4 regions of the Alkaliphilus sp. B6464 genome follow, and region 3 is predicted to be linked to each of the others. Evidence: a T-box and tRNA genes for the amino acid it is inferred to sense, from the RefSeq annotation. Region 3 holds a T-box; the other regions hold tRNA genes.

Region 1 (4,916 bases), 680 kb from region 3:
CGGTTTTGGTTAAAGATTTACTCTGTAAGCCTCAACCGGCCGCAGAGAATAGGCCCAAGCGACTGTTTACCATAAACATAGGTCTCTGCTAAGTCGAAAGACGACGTATAGGGGCTGACGCCTGCCCGGTGCTGGAAGGTTAAGGGGAATTGTTAGCATCTGCGAAGCAATGAACTTAAGCCCCAGTAAACGGCGGCCGTAACTATAACGGTCCTAAGGTAGCGAAATTCCTTGTCGGGTAAGTTCCGACCCGCACGAAAGGCGTAACGATTTGGGCGCTGTCTCAACAATAGACCCGGTGAAATTGTAATACCAGTGAAGATGCTGGTTACCCGCGACAGGACGGAAAGACCCCGTGGAGCTTTACTGCAACTTGACATTGGATTTCGGTGCTACATGTACAGCATAGGTGGGAGACTTAGAAGCTGGGACGCCAGTCTCAGTGGAGTCATCGTTGGGATACCACTCTTGTAGTACTGAAGTTCTAACCATAGACTGTGAATCCAGTCTTGGGACACTGTCAGGTGGGCAGTTTGACTGGGGCGGTCGCCTCCCAAAAAGTAACGGAGGCGCCCAAAGGTTCCCTCAGCACGGTCGGAAATCGTGCGTAGAGTGTAAAGGCAAAAGGGAGCTTGATTGCGAGACATACAGGTCGAGCAAGGACGAAAGTCGGGCTTAGTGATCCGGTGGTTCCGAGTGGAAGGGCCATCGCTCAACGGATAAAAGCTACCCCGGGGATAACAGGCTTATCTCCCCCAAGAGTCCACATCGACGGGGAGGTTTGGCACCTCGATGTCGGCTCATCACATCCTGGGGCTGTAGTAGGTCCCAAGGGTTGGGCTGTTCGCCCATTAAAGTGGTACGCGAGCTGGGTTCAGAACGTCGTGAGACAGTTCGGTCCCTATCCGTCGCGGGCGCAGGAAATTTGAGAGGAGCTGTCCTTAGTACGAGAGGACCGGGATGGACGCACCTCTGGTGTACCAGTTGTTCTGCCAAGAGCATCGCTGGGTAGCTAAGTGCGGAAGGGATAAGTGCTGAAGGCATCTAAGCACGAAGCCCCCCTCAAGATAAGATTTCCCACTCCGTAAGGAGGTAAGACCCCAAGAAGACTACTTGGTTGATAGGCCTAGGGTGTAAGTGCAGCAATGTACTTAGCTGATAGGTACTAATAGGTCGAGGGCTTGACCAAATATATTCTAACATTGTATAGTTTTGAGGGAATAATTTTCTCTTGACATATTACTTATTAAAGTGGTATGATTAAAATCCAGTTGAAATACAACTTGATTTTAATTTGAAGGAAACTCGGCTAACGCTGAGTACTCCATTCACACCAAATCAAAGATTTGGGTGATTGCAATATCGTGGCAATAGCGAAGGGGTCACACCTGTTCCCATACCGAACACAGTAGTTAAGCCCTTCAGCGCTGATGGTACTTGGCGGGAAGCTGCCTGGGAGAGTAGGTCGCTGCGATATTATGTTCCAGAGTAGCTCAATGGTGGAGCACCCGGCTGTTAACCGGTAGGTTGGAGGTTCGAGTCCTCTCTCTGGAGCCATAAGTGTGCCGAAGTGGCGGAACTGGCAGACGCACAGGACTTAAAATCCTGCGGTCCTTCAAGATCGTACCGGTTCGATTCCGGTCTTCGGCACCATTTTTAAAATGAAACTCAGCTAATGCTGAGTATTCCAATCAAACTAAATCAAAGATTTAGATGATTGAAACATATCGCGGGGTGGAGCAGTTGGTAGCTCGTCGGGCTCATAACCCGAAGGTCACAGGTTCAAGTCCTGTCCCCGCAACCATTTTGGCGGCATAGCTTAGTTGGCTAGAGCGTTCGGTTCATAACCCGAAGGTCACAGGTTCAAGTCCTGTCCCCGCAACCATTTTGGCCCCTTGGTCAAGCGGTCAAGACACCGCCCTTTCACGGCGGTAACAGGGGTTCGATTCCCCTAGGGGTCACCAAATTTCGGGCGCATAGCTCAGCTGGGAGAGCACCTGCCTTACAAGCAGGGGGTCACAGGTTCAAGTCCTGTTGCGCCCACCAAAATTGGCCTGGTAGTTCAGATGGTTAGAATGCCAGCCTGTCACGCTGGAGGTCGAGGGTTCGAGTCCCTTCCAGGTCGCCAATTTTAATATATTTTCAAAAGGTAACTCAGCATTTGCTGAGTACTGTAATCACAGTATGCTGGTGTAGCTCAGTTGGCCAGAGCAGCTGATTTGTAATCAGCAGGTCGCGGGTTCGAATCCCATCACCAGCTCCATTATTTGTACGGAGGGGTTCCCGAGCGGCCAAAGGGGGCAGACTGTAAATCTGTTGTCAACGACTTCGAAGGTTCGAATCCTTCTCCCTCCACCATTAATTTAATATGCGGGTGTGGCGGAATTGGCAGACGCACTAGACTTAGGATCTAGCGGGCAACCGTGGGGGTTCGACTCCCTTCACCCGCACCATTATATTAAAATATTTCAAGGAAACTCAGTTAGTGCTGAGTACTCCACTCACACCAAATTTTTAATTTGGGTGATTGAAGCATGCGGAAGTGGCTCAGTGGTAGAGCATCGCCTTGCCAAGGCGAGGGTCGCGGGTTCGAGTCCCGTCTTCCGCTCCAATTTATTTATGGGCTCATAGCTCAGGTGGTTAGAGCGCACGCCTGATAAGCGTGAGGTCGGTGGTTCGAGTCCACTTGAGCCCACCATTTAAATAATAAACAGGCCCAGATAGCTCAGTCGGTAGAGCAGGGGACTGAAAATCCCCGTGTCGGTGGTTCGATTCCGCCTCTGGGCACCAATGAAGAGATTGAATGATACAAGTCTCTTTTTTTATTTTCACTAAAATTATAATTATCTTTTTATTTTATATAGTATATCTATATTTCAAAGGTTGTCATAGTAAAAAGTAGTTATATAGTTGGAATTTAAAAGTTTGAAAATAAATTAAAAAAACGTTGACATAATATTTCAGATGTGATATATTAAATAAGTCGCCGAAACAAGGCGAGGGGGCACAAGCCCTTGAAGAGGTCTTTGAAAACTAAACAGTATAGATTAAGCCAGCAAATAATAAATCCATCTTTAAAAGATGGTACCCAGAAATTTTTTATTAAGAGTTTGATCCTGGCTCAGGATGAACGCTGGCGGCGTGCCTAACACATGCAAGTCGAGCGGAGTTATTTTCAGGAAGCCTTCGGGTGGAATGATTTTAATTTAGCGGCGGACGGGTGAGTAACGCGTGGGCAACCTACCCTGTACAGGGGAATAACAATGGGAAACCATTGCTAATACCCCATAATACCTTTTAGGGGCATCCCTAAAAGGTCAAAGAATTTCGGTATAGGATGGGCCCGCGTCTGATTAGCTAGTTGGTGAGGTAATGGCTCACCAAGGCGACGATCAGTAGCCGGCCTGAGAGGGTGAACGGCCACACTGGAACTGAGACACGGTCCAGACTCCTACGGGAGGCAGCAGTGGGGAATATTGCACAATGGGGGAAACCCTGATGCAGCAACGCCGCGTGAGCGATGAAGGCTTTCGAGTCGTAAAGCTCTGTCCTAAGGGAAGATAATGACGGTACCTTAGGAGGAAGCCCCGGCTAACTACGTGCCAGCAGCCGCGGTAATACGTAGGGGGCAAGCGTTATCCGGAATCATTGGGCGTAAAGGGTGCGTAGGCGGCCCTATGGGTCAGAGGTTAAAGGCTACGGCTCAACCGTAGTAAGCCTTTGAAACTGTAGGGCTTGAGTGCAGGAGAGGAGAGTGGAATTCCTAGTGTAGCGGTGAAATGCGTAGATATTAGGAGGAACACCAGTGGCGAAGGCGACTCTCTGGACTGCAACTGACGCTGAGGCACGAAAGCGTGGGTAGCGAACAGGATTAGATACCCTGGTAGTCCACGCCGTAAACGATGAGTGCTAGGTGTTGGGGGTCAAACCTCGGTGCCGCAGTTAACGCATTAAGCACTCCGCCTGGGGAGTACGTTCGCAAGAATGAAACTCAAAGGAATTGACGGGGACCCGCACAAGCAGCGGAGCATGTGGTTTAATTCGAAGCAACGCGAAGAACCTTACCTGGACTTGACATCCCTCGGACAGCTTTTTAATCGAAGCCTTCCCTTCGGGGACTGAGGTGACAGGTGGTGCATGGTTGTCGTCAGCTCGTGTCGTGAGATGTTGGGTTAAGTCCCGCAACGAGCGCAACCCTTGTCTTTAGTTGCCAGCAGTTCGGCTGGGCACTCTAGAGAGACTGCCGGGGATAACTCGGAGGAAGGTGGGGATGACGTCAAATCATCATGCCCCTTATGTTCAGGGCTACACACGTGCTACAATGGCCGATACAACGGGCAGCCAAGGAGTAATCCGGAGCGAATCCTACAAAATCGGTCCCAGTTCGGATTGTGGGCTGAAACTCGCCCACATGAAGTCGGAGTTGCTAGTAATCGCGGATCAGAATGTCGCGGTGAATGCGTTCCCGGGTCTTGTACACACCGCCCGTCACACCACGGGAGTCGGAAGCACCCGAAGCCAGCTATCCAACCTTTATTGGAGGAAGCTGTCGAAGGTGAAGCCAATGACTGGGGTGAAGTCGTAACAAGGTAGCCGTATCGGAAGGTGCGGCTGGATCACCTCCTTTCTAAGGAGAATTGGCAATCTATACTGTTTAGTTTTGAGAGACTTCTTGTCTTTCAAGATGAAACTCGGCTATTGCCGAAAGTCGTCTATCACACTCATTTTTAAGCTTAAACTTAAAAATTCAAGTGCTAAAAGTACTCCAATCACGCTAAATTGAAGATTTGGGAGATTGAAGCATCAGGGCTCATAGCTCAGGTGGTTAGAGCGCACGCCTGATAAGCGTGAGGTCGGTGGTTCGAGTCCACTTGAGCCCACCACTAAAATAGTTCCTTGAAAACTACACAATGTTA
Region 2 (4,916 bases), 1.0 Mb from region 3:
CTATGCTCATATTAAAATAGGCTCAAATGCAATAATGGAGCAGGATTACTGATAATCCTACCCCAACTATTGACAAAGAGCCTCATTAAACAATAATAAAAAGAACTGATACATAAAATATCAGTTCTTTTTCTGGTGCCCAGAGGCGGAATCGAACCACCGACACGGGGATTTTCAGTCCCCTGCTCTACCGACTGAGCTATCTGGGCTTGTTTTGTACTTTCTTGTACAATGAAAATGGTGGGCCTTCAGGGACTCGAACCCCGGACCTGCCGGTTATGAGCCGGACGCTCTGACCAACTGAGCTAAAGGCCCTCACTTTTATGAGTATATAATTGTACCTGGTCCGGGTGGAGGGATTCGAACCCCCGGCCCCATGGTCCCAAACCATGTGCGCTACCAAACTGCGCTACACCCGGATTTAAAATGGCGGAGAAGGCGGGATTCGAACCCGCGCGCCACTTACGCGACCTAACGGTTTAGCAAACCGTCCTCTTCAGCCTACTTGAGTACTTCTCCATTTTAGGATATCTACATTATACACTCATTTAATATATAATGCAATAATAATGGCGGAGAGGGTGGGATTCGAACCCACGGCCCCTTGCGGAGTCACTGGTTTTCAAGACCAGCTCCTTAAACCACTCGGACACCTCTCCATTATTAGTTGGTGACCCATCCGCGACTCGAACGCGGGACACCCTGATTAAAAGTCAGGTGCTCTACCGACTGAGCTAATGGGTCAAAATGGCTGGGATAGCAGGACTCGAACCTGCGGAATGACGGAGTCAAAGTCCGTTGCCTTACCGACTTGGCTATATCCCAAAACTTGGGGTGGATGATGGGAGTCGAACCCACGAGTGCAGGAGCCACAATCCTGTGTCTTAACCACTTGACTACATCCACCATAATAATGGAGCGGAAGACGGGACTCGAACCCGCGACCCTCGCCTTGGCAAGGCGATGCTCTACCACTGAGCCACTTCCGCATGCTTCAATCACCCAATTTTTTAAATTTGGTGTGAGTTGAATACCCAGCATTAGCTGAGTTTCCTTGAAACGTTTTACAATAATGGTGCGGGTGAAGGGAGTCGAACCCCCACGGTTTCCCGCTAGATCCTAAGTCTAGTGCGTCTGCCAATTCCGCCACACCCGCATATTTCAATTACTAAAATCCTTGATTTGATGTAATTAGAGTCCTCAGCATTCACTGAGTTTCTTTTTAAAATGGTGGAGGGAGAAGGATTCGAACCTTCGAAGTCGCTGACAACAGATTTACAGTCTGCCCCCTTTGGCCGCTCGGGAACCCCTCCATATTTATATTGTATCGTTAATCATAAATCTCAATTTGTTTATACAATCAATCTACATCAACAAACAGATGGTGCGCCCAGAGAGATTCGAACTCCCGACCTTCTGATTCGTAGTCAGACACTCTATCCAGCTGAGCTATGAGCGCATTTTGGAGGCGACACCCAGATTTGAACTGGGGAATAAAGGTTTTGCAGACCTCTGCCTTACCACTTGGCTATGTCGCCATCTTAAATTACTTAATCATGGTGATCCATCCGCGACTCGAACGCGGGACACCCTGATTAAAAGTCAGGTGCTCTACCGACTGAGCTAATGGACCCTGTTATTTTCGAATTAAATGGAGCGGGTGAAGGGAATCGAACCCTCGCGATCAGCTTGGAAGGCTGACGTTCTACCATTGAACTACACCCGCATATATGGAGCTGGTGATGGGATTCGAACCCGCGACCTGCTGATTACAAATCAGCTGCTCTGGCCAACTGAGCTACACCAGCATGCTGTAATTACCCAAATCTTTGATTTGGTGTGATTACAGTACTCAGCAAATGCTGAGTTACCTTTTAAAAATATATTAAAATTGGCGACCTGGAAGGGACTCGAACCCTCGACCTCCAGCGTGACAGGCTGGCATTCTAACCATCTGAACTACCAGGCCAATTTTGGTGGGCGCAACAGGACTTGAACCTGTGACCCCCTGCTTGTAAGGCAGGTGCTCTCCCAGCTGAGCTATGCGCCCAAAATTTGGTGACCCCTAGGGGAATCGAACCCCTGTTACCGCCGTGAAAGGGCGGTGTCTTGACCGCTTGACCAAGGGGCCAATATTAATTGGTAGCGGCAACAGGAGTCGAACCTGTGACCTTTCGGGTATGAACCGAACGCTCTAGCCAACTAAGCTATGCCGCCAAATTGGTTGCGGGGACAGGACTTGAACCTGTGACCTTCGGGTTATGAGCCCGACGAGCTACCAACTGCTCCACCCCGCGATATGTTTCAATCATCTAAATCTTTGATTTAGTTTGATTGGAATACTCAGCATTAGCTGAGTTTCATTTTAAAAATGGTGCCGAAGACCGGAATCGAACCGGTACGATCTTGAAGGACCGCAGGATTTTAAGTCCTGTGCGTCTGCCAGTTCCGCCACTTCGGCGCACTTATGGCTCCAGAGAGAGGACTCGAACCTCCAACCTACCGGTTAACAGCCGGGTGCTCCACCATTGAGCTACTCTGGAACATAATATCGCAGCGACCTACTCTCCCAGGCAGCTTCCCGCCAAGTACCATCAGCGCTGAAGGGCTTAACTACTGTGTTCGGTATGGGAACAGGTGTGACCCCTTCGCTATTGCCACGATATTGTAATCACCCAAATCTTTAATTTGGTGTGAATGGAGTACTCAGCGTTAGCCGAGTTTCCTTCAAATTAAAATCAAGTTGTATTTCAACTGGATTTTAATCATACCACTTTAATAAGTAATATGTCAAGAGAAAATTATTCCCTCAAAACTATACAATGTTAGAATATATTTGGTCAAGCCCTCGACCTATTAGTACCTATCAGCTAAGTACATTGCTGCACTTACACCCTAGGCCTATCAACCAAGTAGTCTTCTTGGGGTCTTACCTCCTTACGGAGTGGGAAATCTTATCTTGAGGGGGGCTTCGTGCTTAGATGCCTTCAGCACTTATCCCTTCCGCACTTAGCTACCCAGCGATGCTCTTGGCAGAACAACTGGTACACCAGAGGTGCGTCCATCCCGGTCCTCTCGTACTAAGGACAGCTCCTCTCAAATTTCCTGCGCCCGCGACGGATAGGGACCGAACTGTCTCACGACGTTCTGAACCCAGCTCGCGTACCACTTTAATGGGCGAACAGCCCAACCCTTGGGACCTACTACAGCCCCAGGATGTGATGAGCCGACATCGAGGTGCCAAACCTCCCCGTCGATGTGGACTCTTGGGGGAGATAAGCCTGTTATCCCCGGGGTAGCTTTTATCCGTTGAGCGATGGCCCTTCCACTCGGAACCACCGGATCACTAAGCCCGACTTTCGTCCTTGCTCGACCTGTATGTCTCGCAATCAAGCTCCCTTTTGCCTTTACACTCTACGCACGATTTCCGACCGTGCTGAGGGAACCTTTGGGCGCCTCCGTTACTTTTTGGGAGGCGACCGCCCCAGTCAAACTGCCCACCTGACAGTGTCCCAAGACTGGATTCACAGTCTATGGTTAGAACTTCAGTACTACAAGAGTGGTATCCCAACGATGACTCCACTGAGACTGGCGTCCCAGCTTCTAAGTCTCCCACCTATGCTGTACATGTAGCACCGAAATCCAATGTCAAGTTGCAGTAAAGCTCCACGGGGTCTTTCCGTCCTGTCGCGGGTAACCAGCATCTTCACTGGTATTACAATTTCACCGGGTCTATTGTTGAGACAGCGCCCAAATCGTTACGCCTTTCGTGCGGGTCGGAACTTACCCGACAAGGAATTTCGCTACCTTAGGACCGTTATAGTTACGGCCGCCGTTTACTGGGGCTTAAGTTCATTGCTTCGCAGATGCTAACAATTCCCCTTAACCTTCCAGCACCGGGCAGGCGTCAGCCCCTATACGTCGTCTTTCGACTTAGCAGAGACCTATGTTTATGGTAAACAGTCGCTTGGGCCTATTCTCTGCGGCCGGTTGAGGCTTACAGAGTAAATCTTTAACCAAAACCGGCTCCCCTTATCCCGAAGTTACGGGGTCATTTTGCCGAGTTCCTTAACAATAGTTCTCCCGATCGTCTTAGGATTCTCTCCTCACCTACCTGTGTCGGTTTGCGGTACGGGCACCTAGAAATCTCGATAGAAGCTTTTCTCGACAGTGTGGAATCAGCCAGTTCGCTACTTAAATTTCGCTCCCCATCACTTCTCAGGATTAATGTTAAAAGGGATTTGCCTCTTCTAACTCCCTACCAGCTTAGACGCACACAACCAACGGTGCGCTGAGCCTATCCTACTGTGTCACTCCATCTCTCAAACGATTTTAGGTGGTACAGGAATTTCAACCTGTTGTCCATCGCCTACGCCTTTCGGCCTGGGCTTAGGTCCCGACTAACCCTGAGCGGACGAGCCTTCCTCAGGAAACCTTAGGTTTTCGACGGGCAGGATTCTCACCTGCCTCTCGTTACTCATGCCAACATTCTCACTTCTATACAGTCCACTGCTCCTTCCGGTACAGCTTCAACCTATATAGAACGCTCGCCTACCATCCTTACGGATCCATAGCTTCGGTGATACGTTTGAGCCCCGGACATTTTCGGCGCAGAATCACTCGACCAGTGAGCTATTACGCACTCTTTGAATGAATGGCTGCTTCTAAGCCAACATCCTGGTTGTCTATGCAACTCCACATCCTTTTCCACTTAACGTATACTTTGGGACCTTAGCTGATGGTCTGGGCTCTTTCCCTCTTGACTACGGATCTTATCACTCGCAGTCTGACTCCCGAGTAAAAGATAACGGCATTCGGAGTTTGATAGGTTTTGGTAACCGGTGAAGGCCCCTAGACCATTCAGTGCTCTACCTCCGTATCTCTTAACCTCGAGGCTAGCCCTAAAGCTATTTCGG
Region 3 (4,916 bases):
AGCACCTAGTCTTATTTCTAAATCAAAATCAAAATTAGTTCTAAATATTTTTTGACCTAATAATCCATATTCCTTCGCCTTAATTATAGCCTTATCTAATCTCTTAACTGCCATAGGGTACTCTGCCCTTACATAAATATATCCTTTATTTGCACCTATAGCATAACCCGCTATTGTCATGGCTTCCAACACCGTATAAGGATCACCTTCCAATATGGATCTATCCATAAATGCTCCTGGATCTCCCTCATCAGCATTACATATTACATACTTCTGATCCCCTTGAGCCTTGGCAGTAAATTCCCATTTTAATCCTGTTGGAAATCCTCCACCTCCTCTACCTCTCAAACCTGATTGTTTTATTAAATCTACTACTTCCTTAGGCTTCATCTCCGATAACACTTTTTCTAAAGCTTTATACCCATCAACTGCAATATATTCATCTATTGACTCAGGATCTATTACACCGCAATTTTTAAGAGCGACTCTAAATTGTTTTTTATAAAAATCTACATCGTTTAAGGATTTATATATTTTGTGTTCCTCATCTTGAGATAAAAGTATATTATATTCCTCTACAACCTTACCTTCTTTAATATGTTGATTTACTACTTTCTTAGCTTTTTCAGGAGTCATTTCAACATAAGTAATCTTATCTTCCCCTGGCATAATAACTTCAACTATAGGCTCTAGCCTACAAACACCAATACATCCTGTTTGTGCAACAGTTACATCAGCAATATTCAGATTTCTTACTTCTTCCATTATTGTATCTAACACTAGATTTGCACCTGCAGCTATTCCACAAGTGGCCATACCAACTACTATTCTTGGATTAGTTCTATCCTGTCCTTGGTTAACTAGCATTTTAGTACTTTGCCTTATTTCATTTAATTCTTCAATAGACTTCATTATTTATCCCCCCTTTGGCCTTATTCAAAATCCTTTAATATCTTTGGAATATCATTAGGGATTACCCTTCCATATACCTTTTCATCTATCATTATTACTGGTGCTAATCCACAAGCACCTATACATCTTGTTGATTGCAAGGTAAACTTACCATCCCTAGTTGTCTTTCCTACTTTTACTTCTAACTCCTCACTTAATCTATCTAGAATTTTTTGAGCACCATTAACATAGCATGCAGTGCCTAAACATACACTTACTACATGCTTACCCTTAGGCACCAATGAAAACAAAGAGTAAAAAGAAGCTACTCCATAAATATCAGTTATGGGTACATCTAATTCTTCAGATATAAGCTTTAAAGCCTCCTCTGGAAGATATCCATAAATATCTTGTACCTTATGTAGTGCTGGTATTAATCCTCCTTCCATTTCTTTAAAAGCTCTTAATTCTTCTTTAGCCATAATAAGGCTATTGTTGCTTTCAGCATAATTACAACAACAGTTTTGATTATCCATCATATTAATCCCTCCATCCTTTTTATATTTTAAATTTGTAAAATAATCTTCAATGTCTATCTTAAAATGCTATTAATTTATTATATCAAATTTATTGCATAATTCAATTTAATATTCAGTATATTTAAAATATTTCGCATATTGTTGTAAAAATAACAATATCTTTATTTTATAAAACAGTCTTGTATTATTGACTAATTTATGATATAATAGGGCAAAATATCTACTAACTGTTAAAACATTGAAAGAAATAAGTAGTCCCCATGGTTACAATTCTAGAGAGTAGATCGGCTGGTGAAAGATCTATAGTACATGGTAAGATGAATTACATTCTGGAGTTGTGAAGTTAAAAGCTTCGCCGGTTTCCATCCGTTATAATGGATTGAGGCATCTATTTGATGTAAATTAAGGTGGTACCACGGGTTATCTCGTCCTTTAGGACTAGATAGCCCTTTTATTTTTGTATAGAAAAATATACTTTTTACGAATTTAAAGAGGAGGATTTAAAATGGAAAATGTTTTTGACGTTTTAAAACAACGTGGTTTTGTTAAACAATTTACACATGAAGATGAAATTAGAGAGATGTTAGGTAAAGAGAAAGTTACTTTCTATATAGGTTTTGACCCAACAGCAGATAGCTTACATGTAGGTCATTTTGTACAGCTCATGGCTATGGCACATCTTCAAAAAGCAGGGCATAGACCTATATTCTTGGCAGGTGGTGGTACTGGAATGATTGGGGACCCATCTGGAAGAACTGATATGAGGCAAATGATGACCCCAGAAACAATTCAGCATAATGTTAATTGTTTTATTGAACAAAGTAAAAGATTAATCGATTTATCAGAAGGTAACGCCATTGTAGAAAACAATGCTAATTGGTTATTGGACTTAAACTATGTTTCCTTTATTAGAGAAATAGGTAGACACTTCTCTGTTAATAGAATGTTAACAGCAGAATGCTTTAAAAATAGAATGGAAAAAGGATTATCTTTCTTTGAATTTAACTACATGATTATGCAATCCTATGATTTTTTAGAGTTATTTAGAAAATATGGTTGTCGTCTGCAATTAGGTGGAGATGATCAATGGTCGAATATTATTGCAGGTGCTGACTTAATTAGAAGAGTTGAAGGTGAATCTGCATATGGAATGACCTTTACACTACTAACTACAAGTGAAGGTCAAAAAATGGGCAAAACTCAATCTGGAGCAGTTTGGTTAGATCCTAAGAAAACATCTCCTTTTGAGTTCTACCAATACTGGAGAAATGTTGCAGATGCTGATGTTGAAAACTGTCTTTCTCTACTTACTTTTTTACCTATGGATGAGGTAAAAAGACTAGGTTCTCTTGAGGGTGCTGAAATAAACAAAGCCAAAGAGGTTCTTGCCTTTGAAGTTACAAAGTTAGTACATGGAGAAGAAGAAGCTAAAAAAGCAGAAGAAGCTGCAAAATCCCTATTTGGTGAAGGTGCTCTAGGTGGATCTGTTCCATCAACTGAGATTTCTAAAGGTGAATTTACAGATGGTATAGACGTTATTACTCTACTATCTAAAGCTGAGTTGATTCCATCTCGTGGAGAAGGTAGACGTCTAATACAACAAGGTGGAATAGTTATTAATGATAGGAAAATAACTGATATTAATACTTTAGTCACACTTGATTTCTTTAAAGATGATACATTAATGATTAAAAAAGGTAAAAAAACTTACCATCAAATTAGATTAATCGACTAAAAATATTTAATGCTAATATAATCTATGTATTAAAGATTTTAGCTATATAATGAATATTTAAAAGGAGTAATGGAAATCCACTACTCCTTTATTTGTTATTATGCTAAGTTTTATTTTTATTAGCTAGCAGGAATTATTATTTTTTGTCCTGGGAAAATTAAATCTGCATTTTTAATATTATTGATTTTTTGTAATTCTTGCCAAGTTACATTGTGTTTAATAGCAATCTTTGATAACCAATCTCCTGACTTAACAATATAAACAATAGGTTCTTTTACAACTGGTTTTACTACCTCTTCTTTTACTTCTTTTACTTCTTCTACTACTTCTACTCGCTCTTCTTTTTGTTCTTCTACTTCTTTAACTAAAATTCGTCCTTCTAATTTAGACTCTACAACTTTCTTTTCTTTTATATAGTTAATTACCGCCTCATCCATAGTCATCATTTCTTGAACTAGTTCTCCAGCAGCAATCATTGTATACCCATCCCCACCAGCAGCAATAAAATCATTAGTAGCCACAGTATATTGTTTATTTAAGTCCAAAGGATCTCCATTTACGGTTATATCTACAACACGATCTCCTACTGGTTTAGAAAGATCAATTGCATATTTCATTCCTGCTACATGAGGGAATCCACCTGCTAACTCCGGATAAGATTTTGTCCCATGCTCTAAAGCCTCCTTAATAGCCGCACCATCTAGTTTTTTTACAACTAAAGTATTTCCAAATGGGAATACAGCAACAACATCTCCAGTTGTAATACTACCTGCTTCTATTGAAGTTCTAATCCCTCCACCGTTTACTAATGCAATATCTGCATCTGTCCAGTGTAAGAATATATCTCCAACTAAGTTTCCTAAATTAGTTTCCTTACCTCTTGACACTTCTCTTTCTCCATCTAATCGCACCTTTGCTTCCCCTATTACTTCAGATAAAATTTCATTTTGTCCTTCTGCTATAGATCCAATTAGTTCTTGAACTTCTTCTTCTGGGGCTACTTCTTCAAAATCTTTTTTACTAACTAAACTTGCTGATTTATCAACTATTTTACCTTCTAAAATACTTATTTCAACGACACCTAAGTTTTTACCATAATCACCTGTACTGGCAATAAGTGTATCTTCCACTAATAATCCTTCTTCAAATGTACTATGACTATGGCCATCGATAAAAATATCTATTCCTTTTACTTCTTTTACTACTTTAATACTAGTGTCTACACTCTCTTCATCAATTCCTAAATGCCCAAGAGCAATGATAATATCTGCTTTTTCTTCTTTTAATTTTTCAACCATTTTTGCTGCAATTTCTGATGGATCTTCAAAAACTAATCCTTCAACATTTTTAGGATTAGTTTTATATGTAGTCTCTGGTGTAGATAAACCAAATATCCCTACTTTTATGCCATCTATCTCTTTAATAATATATTTATCTAAAAGATTTTCTCCTTTTTCTGTTTTAATATTTGCTGATATAAAAGGAAAATTACTCATTTTCTCTAGCTCTAATAGTCTTTCATACCCATAGTTAAAGTCATGATTACCTGGAACCATAGCATCATATTTTAAAGCATTCATTGCGTTAATTACACTTTCTCCCTTTTCTAAGGTCGCTATGGATAAACCATGGAATGTATCCCCTGCATCAAGTAATAATGTATTTGGGTTGTTTTGTCTAAAATTATTAACTAATCCAGCAATTTTAGCATATCCAATTTCACTAGAGCTTTCTTGAATTCTTCCATGCAG
Region 4 (4,916 bases), 690 kb from region 3:
GTACAGCATAGGTGGGAGACTTAGAAGCTGGGACGCCAGTCTCAGTGGAGTCATCGTTGGGATACCACTCTTGTAGTACTGAAGTTCTAACCATAGACTGTGAATCCAGTCTTGGGACACTGTCAGGTGGGCAGTTTGACTGGGGCGGTCGCCTCCCAAAAAGTAACGGAGGCGCCCAAAGGTTCCCTCAGCACGGTCGGAAATCGTGCGTAGAGTGTAAAGGCAAAAGGGAGCTTGATTGCGAGACATACAGGTCGAGCAAGGACGAAAGTCGGGCTTAGTGATCCGGTGGTTCCGAGTGGAAGGGCCATCGCTCAACGGATAAAAGCTACCCCGGGGATAACAGGCTTATCTCCCCCAAGAGTCCACATCGACGGGGAGGTTTGGCACCTCGATGTCGGCTCATCACATCCTGGGGCTGTAGTAGGTCCCAAGGGTTGGGCTGTTCGCCCATTAAAGTGGTACGCGAGCTGGGTTCAGAACGTCGTGAGACAGTTCGGTCCCTATCCGTCGCGGGCGCAGGAAATTTGAGAGGAGCTGTCCTTAGTACGAGAGGACCGGGATGGACGCACCTCTGGTGTACCAGTTGTTCTGCCAAGAGCATCGCTGGGTAGCTAAGTGCGGAAGGGATAAGTGCTGAAGGCATCTAAGCACGAAGCCCCCCTCAAGATAAGATTTCCCATCGCGTAAGCGAGTAAGACCCCAAGAAGACTACTTGGTTGATAGGCCTAGGGTGTAAGTGCAGCAATGTACTTAGCTGATAGGTACTAATAGGTCGAGGGCTTGACCAAATATATTCTAACATTGTATAGTTTTGAGGGAATAATTTTCTCTTGACATATTACTTATTAAAGTGGTATGATTAAAATCCAGTTGAAATACAACTTGATTTTAATTTGAAGGAAACTCGGCTAACGCTGAGTACTCCATTCACACCAAATCAAAGATTTGGGTGATTGCAATATCGTGGCAATAGCGAAGGGGTCACACCTGTTCCCATACCGAACACAGTAGTTAAGCCCTTCAGCGCTGATGGTACTTGGCGGGAAGCTGCCTGGGAGAGTAGGTCGCTGCGATATTATGTTCCAGAGTAGCTCAATGGTGGAGCACCCGGCTGTTAACCGGTAGGTTGGAGGTTCGAGTCCTCTCTCTGGAGCCAACTTTGGCCCCTTGGTCAAGCGGTCAAGACACCGCCCTTTCACGGCGGTAACAGGGGTTCGATTCCCCTAGGGGTCACCAAATTTTGGGCGCATAGCTCAGCTGGGAGAGCACCTGCCTTACAAGCAGGGGGTCACAGGTTCAAGTCCTGTTGCGCCCACCAAAATTGGCCTGGTAGTTCAGATGGTTAGAATGCCAGCCTGTCACGCTGGAGGTCGAGGGTTCGAGTCCCTTCCAGGTCGCCAATTTTAATATATTTTTAAAAGGTAACTCAGCATTTGCTGAGTACTGTAATCACAGTATGCTGGTGTAGCTCAGTTGGCCAGAGCAGCTGATTTGTAATCAGCAGGTCGCGGGTTCGAATCCCATCACCAGCTCCATATATGCGGGTGTAGTTCAATGGTAGAACGTCAGCCTTCCAAGCTGATCGCGAGGGTTCGATTCCCTTCACCCGCTCCATTAAACATGTACCTATAGCTCAGCAGGATAGAGCAATGGCCTTCTAAGCCATGTGTCCGGGGTTCGAATCCCTGTAGGTACGCCATAATGGGATATAGCCAAGTCGGTAAGGCAACGGACTTTGACTCCGTCATTCCGCAGGTTCGAGTCCTGCTATCCCAGCCATTTTGACCCATTAGCTCAGTCGGTAGAGCACCTGACTTTTAATCAGGGTGTCCCGCGTTCGAGTCGCGGATGGGTCACCAACAATCAAGGAGAGGTGTCCGAGTGGTTTAAGGAGCTGGTCTTGAAAACCAGTGACTCCGCAAGGGGCCGTGGGTTCGAATCCCACCCTCTCCGCCATTATTATTGCATTATATATAAAATGGGTGTATAATATAGGTATTCTAAAAATGGAGAAGTACTCAAGTAGGCTGAAGAGGACGGTTTGCTAAACCGTTAGGTCGCGTAAGTGGCGCGCGGGTTCGAATCCCGCCTTCTCCGCCATTATACTTTCCGGGTGTAGCGCAGTTTGGTAGCGCACATGGTTTGGGACCATGGGGCCGGGGGTTCGAATCCCTCCACCCGGACCAGTTATATAAAATACTAAAAAAATGAGGGCCTTTAGCTCAGTTGGTCAGAGCATCCGGCTCATAACCGGCAGGTCCGGGGTTCGAGTCCCTGAAGGCCCACCATTTTAAAAATAATTTAAAGTAATGTGTAAATATAGGGGTGTAGTTCAGTTGGTAGAACAGTGGTCTCCAAAACCACGTGTCGTGGGTTCAAGTCCTGCCACCCCTGCCAGTTTCCGGGTGTAGCGCAGTTTGGTAGCGCACATGGTTTGGGACCATGGGGCCGGGGGTTCGAATCCCTCCACCCGGACCAATTGTGGGCTCATAGCTCAGGTGGTTAGAGCGCACGCCTGATAAGCGTGAGGTCGGTGGTTCGAGTCCACTTGAGCCCACCATTTGATTGTACAAGCCCAGATAGCTCAGTCGGTAGAGCAGGGGACTGAAAATCCCCGTGTCGGTGGTTCGATTCCGCCTCTGGGCACCATAATGGCGGCATAGCTTAGTTGGCTAGAGCGTTCGGTTCATACCCGAAAGGTCACAGGTTCGACTCCTGTTGCCGCTACCATGTTTAATCTTATCTATAAGGGCGCATAGCTCAGCTGGGAGAGCACCTGCCTTACAAGCAGGGGGTCACAGGTTCAAGTCCTGTTGCGCCCACCAAATTTGGTCCGGTAGTTCAGTTGGTTAGAATGCCAGCCTGTCACGCTGGAGGTCGAGGGTTCGAGTCCCTTCCGGATCGCCAATTTCAATATAATACATTAAATAGCAAATATTCATGCTGGTGTAGCTCAGTTGGCCAGAGCAGCTGATTTGTAATCAGCAGGTCGCGGGTTCGAATCCCATCACCAGCTCCATTATTTGTACGGAGGGGTTCCCGAGCGGCCAAAGGGGGCAGACTGTAAATCTGTTGTCAACGACTTCGAAGGTTCGAATCCTTCTCCCTCCACCATTAATTTAATATGCGGGTGTAGTTCAATGGTAGAACGTCAGCCTTCCAAGCTGATCGCGAGGGTTCGATTCCCTTCACCCGCTCCATTGAAAACTTGTATTATTTTGCTCATATCAGTTTAGGGGTTTGAGTGATTAAAATATTTGACCCATTAGCTCAGTCGGTAGAGCACCTGACTTTTAATCAGGGTGTCCCGCGTTCGAGTCGCGGATGGGTCACCATTTTTCATAAAACATTTTTAGTAAAGTTTTAAAAACAAGATACGAAAAAAATATTGACATAATATTTTAGATATGATATATTAAACAAAGTCGCCGCAACAAGGCGATGGGGCATAAGCCCTTGAAGAGGTCTTTGAAAACTAAACAGTATAGATTAAGCCAGCAAATAATAAATCCATCTTTAAAAGATGGTACCCAGAAATTTTTTATTAAGAGTTTGATCCTGGCTCAGGATGAACGCTGGCGGCGTGCCTAACACATGCAAGTCGAGCGGAGTTATTTTCAGGAAGCCTTCGGGTGGAATGATTTTAATTTAGCGGCGGACGGGTGAGTAACGCGTGGGCAACCTACCCTGTACAGGGGAATAACAATGGGAAACCATTGCTAATACCCCATAATACCTTTTAGGGGCATCCCTAGAAGGTCAAAGAATTTCGGTATAGGATGGGCCCGCGTCTGATTAGCTAGTTGGTGAGGTAATGGCTCACCAAGGCGACGATCAGTAGCCGGCCTGAGAGGGTGAACGGCCACACTGGAACTGAGACACGGTCCAGACTCCTACGGGAGGCAGCAGTGGGGAATATTGCACAATGGGGGAAACCCTGATGCAGCAACGCCGCGTGAGCGATGAAGGCTTTCGAGTCGTAAAGCTCTGTCCTAAGGGAAGATAATGACGGTACCTTAGGAGGAAGCCCCGGCTAACTACGTGCCAGCAGCCGCGGTAATACGTAGGGGGCAAGCGTTATCCGGAATCATTGGGCGTAAAGGGTGCGTAGGCGGCCCTATGGGTCAGAGGTTAAAGGCTACGGCTCAACCGTAGTAAGCCTTTGAAACTGTAGGGCTTGAGTGCAGGAGAGGAGAGTGGAATTCCTAGTGTAGCGGTGAAATGCGTAGATATTAGGAGGAACACCAGTGGCGAAGGCGACTCTCTGGACTGCAACTGACGCTGAGGCACGAAAGCGTGGGTAGCGAACAGGATTAGATACCCTGGTAGTCCACGCCGTAAACGATGAGTGCTAGGTGTTGGGGGTCAAACCTCGGTGCCGCAGTTAACGCATTAAGCACTCCGCCTGGGGAGTACGTTCGCAAGAATGAAACTCAAAGGAATTGACGGGGACCCGCACAAGCAGCGGAGCATGTGGTTTAATTCGAAGCAACGCGAAGAACCTTACCTGGACTTGACATCCCTCGGACAGCTTTTTAATCGAAGCCTTCCCTTCGGGGACTGAGGTGACAGGTGGTGCATGGTTGTCGTCAGCTCGTGTCGTGAGATGTTGGGTTAAGTCCCGCAACGAGCGCAACCCTTGTCTTTAGTTGCCAGCAGTTCGGCTGGGCACTCTAGAGAGACTGCCGGGGATAACTCGGAGGAAGGTGGGGATGACGTCAAATCATCATGCCCCTTATGTTCAGGGCTACACACGTGCTACAATGGCCGATACAACGGGCAGCCAAGGAGTAATCCGGAGCGAATCCTACAAAATCGGTCCCAGTTCGGATTGTGGGCTGAAACTCGCCCACATGAAGTCGGAGTTGCTAGTAATCGCGGATCAGAATGTCGCGGTGAATGCGTTCCCGGGT

What was found. A T-box is a leader RNA that pairs with one kind of tRNA and senses whether it is charged. The one in region 3 lies ahead of tyrS (tyrosine--tRNA ligase), so its partner is inferred to be a tRNA-Tyr.
Region 1: it encodes a tRNA-Tyr, which carries the amino acid that the T-box ahead of tyrS (tyrosine--tRNA ligase) is inferred to sense. The anticodon was not compared.
Region 2: it encodes a tRNA-Tyr, which carries the amino acid that the T-box ahead of tyrS (tyrosine--tRNA ligase) is inferred to sense. The anticodon was not compared.
Region 4: it encodes a tRNA-Tyr, which carries the amino acid that the T-box ahead of tyrS (tyrosine--tRNA ligase) is inferred to sense. The anticodon was not compared.

What each region holds. Positions count from the first base shown of each region.
Region 1 is NZ_CP058557.1:571,787-576,702, reverse strand. Features, by position in the region: rRNA gene HYG84_RS02695 (23S ribosomal RNA) at 1-1,189, shown strand, start outside; rRNA gene rrf (5S ribosomal RNA) at 1,361-1,477, shown strand; tRNA gene HYG84_RS02685 (tRNA-Asn) at 1,483-1,557, shown strand; tRNA gene HYG84_RS02680 (tRNA-Leu) at 1,565-1,653, shown strand; tRNA gene HYG84_RS02675 (tRNA-Met) at 1,729-1,804, shown strand; tRNA gene HYG84_RS02670 (tRNA-Glu) at 1,890-1,964, shown strand; tRNA gene HYG84_RS02665 (tRNA-Val) at 1,971-2,046, shown strand; tRNA gene HYG84_RS02660 (tRNA-Asp) at 2,052-2,128, shown strand; tRNA gene HYG84_RS02655 (tRNA-Thr) at 2,187-2,263, shown strand; tRNA gene HYG84_RS02650 (tRNA-Tyr) at 2,274-2,358, shown strand; tRNA gene HYG84_RS02645 (tRNA-Leu) at 2,371-2,453, shown strand; tRNA gene HYG84_RS02640 (tRNA-Gly) at 2,537-2,611, shown strand; tRNA gene HYG84_RS02635 (tRNA-Ile) at 2,622-2,698, shown strand; tRNA gene HYG84_RS02630 (tRNA-Phe) at 2,715-2,790, shown strand; rRNA gene HYG84_RS02625 (16S ribosomal RNA) at 3,099-4,627, shown strand; tRNA gene HYG84_RS02620 (tRNA-Ile) at 4,807-4,883, shown strand.
Region 2 is NZ_CP058557.1:2,317,151-2,322,066, reverse strand. Features, by position in the region: tRNA gene HYG84_RS11530 (tRNA-Phe) at 134-209, opposite strand; tRNA gene HYG84_RS11525 (tRNA-Ile) at 239-315, opposite strand; tRNA gene HYG84_RS11520 (tRNA-Pro) at 343-419, opposite strand; tRNA gene HYG84_RS11515 (tRNA-Ser) at 428-519, opposite strand; tRNA gene HYG84_RS11510 (tRNA-Ser) at 571-659, opposite strand; tRNA gene HYG84_RS11505 (tRNA-Lys) at 669-744, opposite strand; tRNA gene HYG84_RS11500 (tRNA-Gln) at 749-825, opposite strand; tRNA gene HYG84_RS11495 (tRNA-His) at 831-906, opposite strand; tRNA gene HYG84_RS11490 (tRNA-Gly) at 915-989, opposite strand; tRNA gene HYG84_RS11485 (tRNA-Leu) at 1,074-1,156, opposite strand; tRNA gene HYG84_RS11480 (tRNA-Tyr) at 1,229-1,313, opposite strand; tRNA gene HYG84_RS11475 (tRNA-Arg) at 1,383-1,459, opposite strand; tRNA gene HYG84_RS11470 (tRNA-Cys) at 1,464-1,538, opposite strand; tRNA gene HYG84_RS11465 (tRNA-Lys) at 1,558-1,633, opposite strand; tRNA gene HYG84_RS11460 (tRNA-Gly) at 1,653-1,726, opposite strand; tRNA gene HYG84_RS11455 (tRNA-Thr) at 1,732-1,808, opposite strand; tRNA gene HYG84_RS11450 (tRNA-Asp) at 1,893-1,969, opposite strand; tRNA gene HYG84_RS11445 (tRNA-Val) at 1,975-2,050, opposite strand; tRNA gene HYG84_RS11440 (tRNA-Glu) at 2,057-2,131, opposite strand; tRNA gene HYG84_RS11435 (tRNA-Met) at 2,141-2,217, opposite strand; tRNA gene HYG84_RS11430 (tRNA-Met) at 2,222-2,297, opposite strand; tRNA gene HYG84_RS11425 (tRNA-Leu) at 2,373-2,461, opposite strand; tRNA gene HYG84_RS11420 (tRNA-Asn) at 2,469-2,543, opposite strand; rRNA gene rrf (5S ribosomal RNA) at 2,549-2,665, opposite strand; rRNA gene HYG84_RS11410 (23S ribosomal RNA) at 2,837-4,916, opposite strand, start outside.
Region 3 is NZ_CP058557.1:3,315,530-3,320,445, forward strand. Features, by position in the region: gene HYG84_RS16865 (NADH-quinone oxidoreductase subunit NuoF) at 1-912, opposite strand, end outside; gene nuoE (NADH-quinone oxidoreductase subunit NuoE) at 933-1,430, opposite strand; T-box leader at 1,660-1,866, shown strand; gene tyrS (tyrosine--tRNA ligase) at 1,936-3,165, shown strand; gene HYG84_RS16880 (5'-nucleotidase C-terminal domain-containing protein) at 3,285-4,916, opposite strand, start outside.
Region 4 is NZ_CP058557.1:578,964-583,879, reverse strand. Features, by position in the region: rRNA gene HYG84_RS02835 (23S ribosomal RNA) at 1-791, shown strand, start outside; rRNA gene rrf (5S ribosomal RNA) at 963-1,079, shown strand; tRNA gene HYG84_RS02825 (tRNA-Asn) at 1,085-1,159, shown strand; tRNA gene HYG84_RS02820 (tRNA-Glu) at 1,165-1,239, shown strand; tRNA gene HYG84_RS02815 (tRNA-Val) at 1,246-1,321, shown strand; tRNA gene HYG84_RS02810 (tRNA-Asp) at 1,327-1,403, shown strand; tRNA gene HYG84_RS02805 (tRNA-Thr) at 1,462-1,538, shown strand; tRNA gene HYG84_RS02800 (tRNA-Gly) at 1,544-1,617, shown strand; tRNA gene HYG84_RS02795 (tRNA-Arg) at 1,626-1,702, shown strand; tRNA gene HYG84_RS02790 (tRNA-Gln) at 1,706-1,782, shown strand; tRNA gene HYG84_RS02785 (tRNA-Lys) at 1,787-1,862, shown strand; tRNA gene HYG84_RS02780 (tRNA-Ser) at 1,871-1,959, shown strand; tRNA gene HYG84_RS02775 (tRNA-Ser) at 2,012-2,103, shown strand; tRNA gene HYG84_RS02770 (tRNA-Pro) at 2,113-2,189, shown strand; tRNA gene HYG84_RS02765 (tRNA-Ile) at 2,215-2,291, shown strand; tRNA gene HYG84_RS02760 (tRNA-Trp) at 2,325-2,400, shown strand; tRNA gene HYG84_RS02755 (tRNA-Pro) at 2,405-2,481, shown strand; tRNA gene HYG84_RS02750 (tRNA-Ile) at 2,487-2,563, shown strand; tRNA gene HYG84_RS02745 (tRNA-Phe) at 2,577-2,652, shown strand; tRNA gene HYG84_RS02740 (tRNA-Met) at 2,657-2,733, shown strand; tRNA gene HYG84_RS02735 (tRNA-Val) at 2,753-2,828, shown strand; tRNA gene HYG84_RS02730 (tRNA-Asp) at 2,834-2,910, shown strand; tRNA gene HYG84_RS02725 (tRNA-Thr) at 2,946-3,022, shown strand; tRNA gene HYG84_RS02720 (tRNA-Tyr) at 3,033-3,117, shown strand; tRNA gene HYG84_RS02715 (tRNA-Gly) at 3,130-3,203, shown strand; tRNA gene HYG84_RS02710 (tRNA-Lys) at 3,263-3,338, shown strand; rRNA gene HYG84_RS02705 (16S ribosomal RNA) at 3,544-4,916, shown strand, end outside.